Crateriforma conspicua: one gene and its partner. The protein of the gene in region 1 interacts with the protein of each later gene in a pairwise test. Links are inferred from orthologs where the notes say so. Each region holds a gene or a part of one and is shown on either strand. Other genes may lie near its edges.

What was found. Proteins that work in one complex are often made in the same cells at the same time.
Region 2: the proteins of dnaE (region 1) and dnaX interact in binary tests that used the Escherichia coli proteins (3 or more experiments, as listed by UniProt). The link is inferred for Crateriforma conspicua from one-to-one orthologs.

The regions. Positions count from the first base shown.
Region 1 is NZ_CP036319.1:6,582,862-6,586,998, reverse strand. Bases 16-4,075 are described here. They hold dnaE (DNA polymerase III subunit alpha), read right to left. Parts: upstream 3,765-4,075; coding sequence 216-3,764; downstream 16-215. Other genes in these bases: Mal65_RS24070 (lactonase family protein), read left to right, coding at 16-202. Outside these bases: more of Mal65_RS24070, read left to right, coding at 1-15. UniProt on the Escherichia coli protein: DNA polymerase III is a complex, multichain enzyme responsible for most of the replicative synthesis in bacteria. This DNA polymerase also exhibits 3' to 5' exonuclease activity. The alpha chain is the DNA polymerase catalytic subunit.
Region 2 is NZ_CP036319.1:4,255,398-4,258,474, forward strand. The notes cover bases 23-3,022. They hold dnaX (DNA polymerase III subunit gamma/tau), read left to right. Parts: upstream 23-583; coding sequence 584-2,461; downstream 2,462-3,022. Other genes in these bases: Mal65_RS15470 (hypothetical protein), read left to right, coding at 23-212; Mal65_RS15485 (redoxin family protein), read right to left, coding at 2,615-3,022. In the rest of the region: more of Mal65_RS15470, read left to right, coding at 1-22; more of Mal65_RS15485, read right to left, coding at 3,023-3,077. UniProt on the Escherichia coli protein: Part of the beta sliding clamp loading complex, which hydrolyzes ATP to load the beta clamp onto primed DNA to form the DNA replication pre-initiation complex.

The DNA of each region.
Region 1 (4,137 bases):
GGTGATCGAAGTCGAACCTATTCGCGGCGGGTGGCCGCGGAATTTCAACCTGGATCCCAGCGGCCGCTATTTGTTGGCCGCCGGACGCGACAGCAATACCGTCACGGTGTTCGCCATCGATTCGGAATCCGGCGAATTGACTTACACGCGGAACATGGCCGTTGTGCCGACACCGATCTGCGTTGAATTTGCGTCCAATTGAACTTGATCGTGGTTCAGCGTCCGGCCGGTTTGCTCATTAGCAGTTTGTAGTGGCCGCTGCCCATCAAATCGTCCAAGCGATTCCGTAATTCAGGGGTTACGTCGACGCGGAAACGATCGCTTTTCAGGTGAACCGTTTCTCCGTCACGTAGCCCGATGGTGATCAACAGTTCTTTGGAACCGGGATACCCGCGGATGATTTCGCGGACACTGTTCATCGTATTGGTGTCGTGTTCGATTTCGTCAAAGCGAATACGGATGCCGTGGGTGTACCGGTTGTCCAGTTCATCCAGCGGGACCAGGTCGTCGATGATCAAGTTGACTTCGTCGCCACCGCCCCGCCGATCGACTTTACCTTTGGCCAAGACCACCGCGTCGGGTTGAACGCGTTCGCCGCATTCGGCGAAACCGCGTGGCCAGACGATACAGCGGACGTTGCCGCCCATGTCTTCCAAATCAAAGTTGGCGTACTTCGACGGCTGACCGGGTTTGCTGTTCTTGGTGTGGGCCAACTTGATGCTGCTGATCATGCCGCCAAGGATGACTTCCGCACGATCCTTGACGTCGCCCAGTTTGTCGGTGGTGTGCGTTCGAAAGGTCGCCAGCTTGTTTTCGTATTCGGCCAGCGGATGGCTGTCCAAATAAAAACCCAGCACTTCTTTCTCATTCAACAGCTTTTCACGATCGGGCCATTCTTCAATATCGGGCAGGGGGATCGACGGTGCGTCGGCTTCCGGTTCATCGTCGAACGCACCGAATAGATTGGCTTGCCCGCTTTTCTTGTCTTTCTGAACCGCGGCACCGGCTTGCAGGGCCCGGTCGACGATCGACATTAGCTGACTGCGATGGGCACCGAAGCAGTCCATCGCACCGGCTTTGATCAATGATTCGATTGATGAACGGTTACAGTCATGCGGGTCGACTCGTTCACAGAAATCGAAAATGTCTTTGAACGGACCGTTTTTGGTGCGTTCACGTTCGATCGACGTCGCCGTGCTGCCACCACAGCCTTTGATTGCGGATAGAGCAAACTGGACCTTTCCGTTGTTGACCGAAAAGTCGGCGGCGCTGCGATTGACACACGGATGCTCGATCTCGATCTGCATCCGGTCGCAATCTTCCATGTGCTCGACCAGCGAATCCTTTCGCTTGAAGTTCCGACCGTCGATGTCACTGGACAGCAACGCTGCCATGAATTCCATCGGATGGTGAGCTTTCAGGTACGCCGTTTGGTAGGCCACCAGTGCATAGGCGGTACTGTGAGACTTGTTAAAGCCGTAGCCCGCAAATTTGACGATCAGATTCCAGATGTCTTCGGCGTCTTTGTTGGCCAGCCCGTTTTCGACGGAACCTTCGATGAAGGCCTTGTAGTTGGCCGCGATCAAAGCTTCCTTTTTCTTACTGATCGCCTTGATACACGTGTACGCTTTGGCCAACGGAATCTTGCCCAAGCGGTTCAAGATCCGCATGACCTGTTCTTGATAAACCATGATGGAGTTGGTTTCTTCAAGAACTTCCTTCAGCACGGGGTGCTTGTATTCGGGTTCTTGGCGGCCGTGCTTGATGTTGACGTAATCGTCGACCATCCCGCCTTCCAGCGGTCCGGGGCGGTAAAGCGCGGCGGTTGCGATGATGTCGCTGAAACAGTCGGGCTTCATCCGCTGCAGCAAGTCCCGGATACCTCCCGATTCCAGCTGAAAGACGCCCTTGGTTTCGCCGCGTTGCAGCAGGGCATAGGATTCCTTGTCATCCAAGGGGAATTTCAGCGGGTCGATCTCCGTGCCGGTGGTTTGCTGGACCAGCTGAACCGTCCGGGACAGGATGGTCAGGTTTCGCAGCCCCAGGAAATCCATCTTCAACAGGCCCGACGCTTCCACGTCGTTCATCGACCACTGGGTGATGACATCCTGTTTGCCGGGCACCCGCGTCAGCGGCACGTATTCGGTCAAGGGTTTGTCGGAAATCACCACCGCGGCGGCGTGTGTTCCGACGTTTCGGGCCAGACCTTCGATCTTCATCGCCAGGTCGATCAGTTCCCGGATTTCGGGATCATTGTCGTATGTGTTTTTCAGGTCGGCGCTTTTTTCGAGCGCCTTGGGCAGGGTGATCTTCAACTCATCCGGCACCATTTCGGTGACCTGATTGACCCGGCTTAGCGGGACACCCAGGGCGCGACCGGTGTCTTTGATCGCGGCGCGCGCGGCCAGGGTTCCGAACGTACCAATTTGGCAGACCATTTCGCTGCCGTACCGCTTTTTCACATAGTCGATGACTTCGCCGCGGCGTTCCTTTTCAAAGTCGATATCGATATCCGGCGGTTCGGTTCGACTTTCATCCAGGAATCGTTCGAACAGCAGGTCGTATCGCAGCGGACAGACGTGAGACAGGTACAGCGCATAGCAAACGATCGCGCCGACGCCGCTGCCCCGTGCTGTTGCGTTGATACCAATGCTGCGGGCGTGATTGACGAAATCCCAGACGATCAGGAAATAGGTCGGGTATCCCAGCTTTTCGATAACGCCCAGTTCTCGATCCAAGCGAGCATTGACTTCATCGGACAGTTCGCCATCGACCAACCGTTCGGGATCGTCCTCGTATCGTTCCTTCAGACCTTTGACGCACAATTCCCGCAGGTAGTCGATCGGCTTTTGTTCGTTCGGGCATTCGAAACGAGGGAAAAAGTGTTTGCCGAATTCCAGATCGATGTCCACGCTGTCGGCGATTTCTTGGCTGCGTGATACCGCGTCTTCCATGCCCGGAAAACAGTCGTACATCTGTTCGGGGCTGCGCAAGAAGAACTGGTCGTTCTCCATTTTCATCCGCGATTGATCGGTCCGGAATCGTCCCGTGTTGATGCACAGCATGATGTCTTGGGCTTCGGCGTCTTCCCGATCGACATAGTGCGTGTCGCTGGTGGTGACGACGGGCAGTCCCAAGCGGTCGGCGATTTCAACGGCGCCCTGCAGTTGTTGACGTTGGATGTCGACGCCGTTGTTCATCACTTCGATGAAGTACCGATCGCCGAAAACGTTGTGAAACCACCCGGCGATGTCTCTGGCCTCTTTTTCGTGCTCGGCGGTGTCGATCCCCTTCAAGATGGCACGGCTGAATTCACTGCTGACGCAACCAGACAGACAGATGATGCCTTCGTTGTAGGTTTGCAGGATTTCCTTATCGATCCGCGGTTTGAAATAGAATCCTTCCAGCGACGCGGCGCTGGCCATCTTGATCAAGTTTTTGAAGCCGGTTCGGTTTTTGGCCAACAGGGTCAGGTGGTAACTGGCCGCTTTGCTGCTGGACGCTCCGCCCTTGTCGAATCGGCTGCCCGGGGCAATGTAGGCTTCGTAACCGATGATCGGATTGATGCCCGCGTCTTTGGCTTTTCGATAAAACTCCAATGCCCCGTGCAGATTGCCGTGGTCGGTCAACGCCAGGGCGTTCATCCCGTGATCGACCGTCCGCTTGACCAATTTGCTGATATCGCTGGCGCCGTCCAGCAGGCTGTAGTGGCTGTGGCAATGAAGGTGCACAAACGGACGCGATGCGGCGGTGGTTTCGGACACGCGATCGGATTCCTTGTCGACGCGGGGATCACGGGATCTGCCCCAGGGTGGGGCTGGATTGGCCACGTCTGGATGACGGCATCATCGCAGATCGGCGCGGGCACAGACGGTGGATGCCATCGCATCGGTCGTCCGGACCGGTGCATCTTAGGAAATCCGTCCCGCGTGGTCGATTCAGATGATCGGATCGGCCGGACCACAAACGCAAGTGCCGGCCGATGTGTGCCGAAAAAAACAGGGCAAAAAGAATTGTCCAACCCACGAAAAACGGCGACCTGACGGACAGGTCGCCGCTGGTGGAATCGATTGCGACGGCCGCGAAGGAGCCGTCGGAGATGGACACACCGCGACCGCCGCAAGGATGGCGACCGGG
Region 2 (3,077 bases), 2.3 Mb from region 1 along the record:
GTTCGAAGGATTCCCGGCGGTCCCGCGACGATGATTCGTCCGACGATGACGAATCGGCACCACGTCGCCGCAACGTGCCGACTTGGCTGGACACGGTCAACTTGTTGGTCGATTCCAACATTGAAAACCACAAACGTCCCTCGCGTGGCGGTGGGGGCCGTGGTGGCAACGGCGGCAAGTCGGGAAACCAACGCGGTCGACGACGAAGCTGATCGCTTCGATGCAGTGGTCGGACGCCGCGCGTGCCTTGCAACATCGGTCGCCGGCGGCCAAGATACGGTTTGACGGTTGGGTGACGCGTCGCAGGCAACACGCTTGCCCGCCATCACGACAACCGTCCCGTCAGCCCGCCGACACAGGCAATGGATCGGGGGCCGGCGGAACGTCGTCCGATGAAACCTCCGGATGACCGATGCCTTGAACGACTGATTGATGGTGGCGGCCTTTGCGATTGTGAATCGTGAACCTGGTCAGGCCTTAACTGGAGCAGCCATAAGCGGTGTAGCTTTGTGTGAAGGTCGCCTCCACCGGTCAGTCGTTCAACTTCTTCTCGTTGTTGTCCGGACCCCTCGACGCGCCACGCATGTCTGATTCATCCGAGCAGCATCAACCGTCCGCCGCTTCGCAAGACGGATACGTCGTCGTCGCGCGGCGTTATCGCCCCAAGTCTTTCGACGAACTGGTGGGCCAAGATCACGTCGGTCGGGCTTTGGTCAATGCGATCGAAACCGGCCGCGTCGGACACGCGTACTTGTTCACCGGTGCCCGTGGGGTCGGCAAAACCAGCACCGCGCGGATCTTTGCAAAAGCGCTGAACGATCCCGGCGGCCCCACCGGAAACCCCGACCAGGAAACCGATGTCGCCCAGGCCATTGATGCGGGCGAAGACGTCGATGTGATCGAAATTGACGGTGCCAGCAACCGTGGCATCGATGAGATTCGCAGTCTGCGTGCCAACGTCGGTGTCCGGCCCAGCCGGTCGCGATACAAGATCTACATCATCGACGAAGTCCACATGCTGACCCAAGCGGCCTTCAATGCGTTGTTGAAAACGCTGGAAGAACCGCCCGAGCATGTGAAGTTCATTTTTTGCACGACGGATCCGGAAAAGATTCCGATCACCGTACTCAGCCGGTGCCAGCGATTCGATTTCGCACCGGTCGAAGTCAGCAAAATTGTCGCGCGGTTGAAAGAGATCTGTGCCGCCGAAGGGACCGAGGCGGATGACACCGCTTTGGAATTGATCGCCCGACGTGCGGCCGGTTCCATGCGTGACAGTCAGTCATTGTTGGAACAGTTGCTGTCGTTCAGTGGCGACCAGTTGACCGCCGAAACCGTCCACCAAATGCTGGGCACCGCGGACGACGAACGCTTGCACGCGTTGGCCACCGCGATGGCCGCCCGTGACGCTGCATCGGCGCTTTCACAGTTGGATGCCGCCGTCGATGAGGGTGTCGATGCGGGACGGTTGGCCGAACAGCTTTTGGGTTACTTCCGTGATTTGATGGCCGTCACGGTGGGCTGCGAAGCATCCATGCTGCGTCACACGTCGGCGGGACTGTACGACGAACTGTCGGAATTGGGCAAACGATGGGGATTGCAAACGGTTCTGGCCGTCGTCGGACTGATCGACGACACACTGGTCCGAATCCGACACAGTGTTTACGCGCGGGTGTTGTTGGAATCAACGCTGATACAAATTTGCCACTTGCCGGATCTGCAATCGATCGCTGATTTGGCCGAAGCCGCCAAGACGCTTCCCGAAGGCGCACGTCTTTCGACAACACGATCAGTTGCACCGGAGACACCGGGTTCGCTCGGAGCCGAATCAAAAAAAAAAGCCCCCGCGGTAAGTCCTGATTCCGCCGCAGCAAACTCGGCCCCAACGCCATCGACCGCCGCCAACGTGCCGCGGATCGACGATGCCCATGCCGCATCGCCACCGGTCAGTGGCAACGATGGCGAATCGTCCAGCCGATCGGAAGCCCCGGCATCCGTTCCCGCCGCGGCTGCTTCCGCCGCCGCCACGGCTAGTCCACCAGTACCGGCCGGAAGTTTAAGCGGAAAAGAGTTGTGGGCGAGAGCGCTGCAGGACATGGACCCGATGACGTCAACGCTTGCGACGTCGGTCGAAGACGTCAGCATTGATGATTCGGGCCAGGTCGTGATGACGTTTCCCGCAAAGGCGGGTCTGGCGATGGGACGGTGCGATAAACCCGTGCACCGGCAAGAAATCGTCGAATCGCTGCGCCGACTGACCGGTCGCGATCATCAGGTCATCATCAAAGCTTCGACCAAGGCGGTCGCCGAAGACAAACCGGTGGCCAAAGCACCACAGAAGTCGCGGGTGCAGTGGATGCGCGAAGTGGAAGCCAATTCGTTGGTGCAATCCTGTAAAGAAGTCTTCAGCGCGGAGGTCACCAAGATCGACCTGCCGCGCAACGACGCGCCCCGTCGATAGCTGACAGTCTTTATAGTCCGCACCAAGCCAGCTTCCACCGAGTGAAGTTACCGCGTGTTTGCTTGCAGGCGTCTGTGGCGGGAACTGCGCTCGGGATTGGTTCTGCGATACTGTCGCACAGCACATGACGAAGATGGGATCATTTCGGCGCTGTCATCTTCCCAACAAAGGCAAAATGATTTCGGCGGCGTCCAAAACCTCGTCGCTGGTCAGCAAATCATCACCGTCGGCGTCGATGCGGCCGAACAACAAAGGTCGCGGAAACTCTTGTCGCGTGATCGTGCCGCTGTTGTCACCATCGACTTTTTGAAACGCGGCGATCAATCGGGCCGAATCGGTGTCGATTGAATCATCAGCCGGCGAATCACCGACAAGCTCATCAGTTTCAAAATACTCCACATACCCCAACATCATTTCGTCGTCCGTTTGCGGTCCCCAGCGGACCGTTGTGCCGGGATCAGGATTGGCCGGATTGTTTTCGCTGTTGTCATACCACGCCGTCAGGTCGATACGGCTTCCCGCCGTGACCGCCAACGGTTGGTTGAATCGATATTCCAACTGCCAGTTGAAGTCATAGCTGGGAACGTCCAACAGACGATGCGATGAACCACCCGGC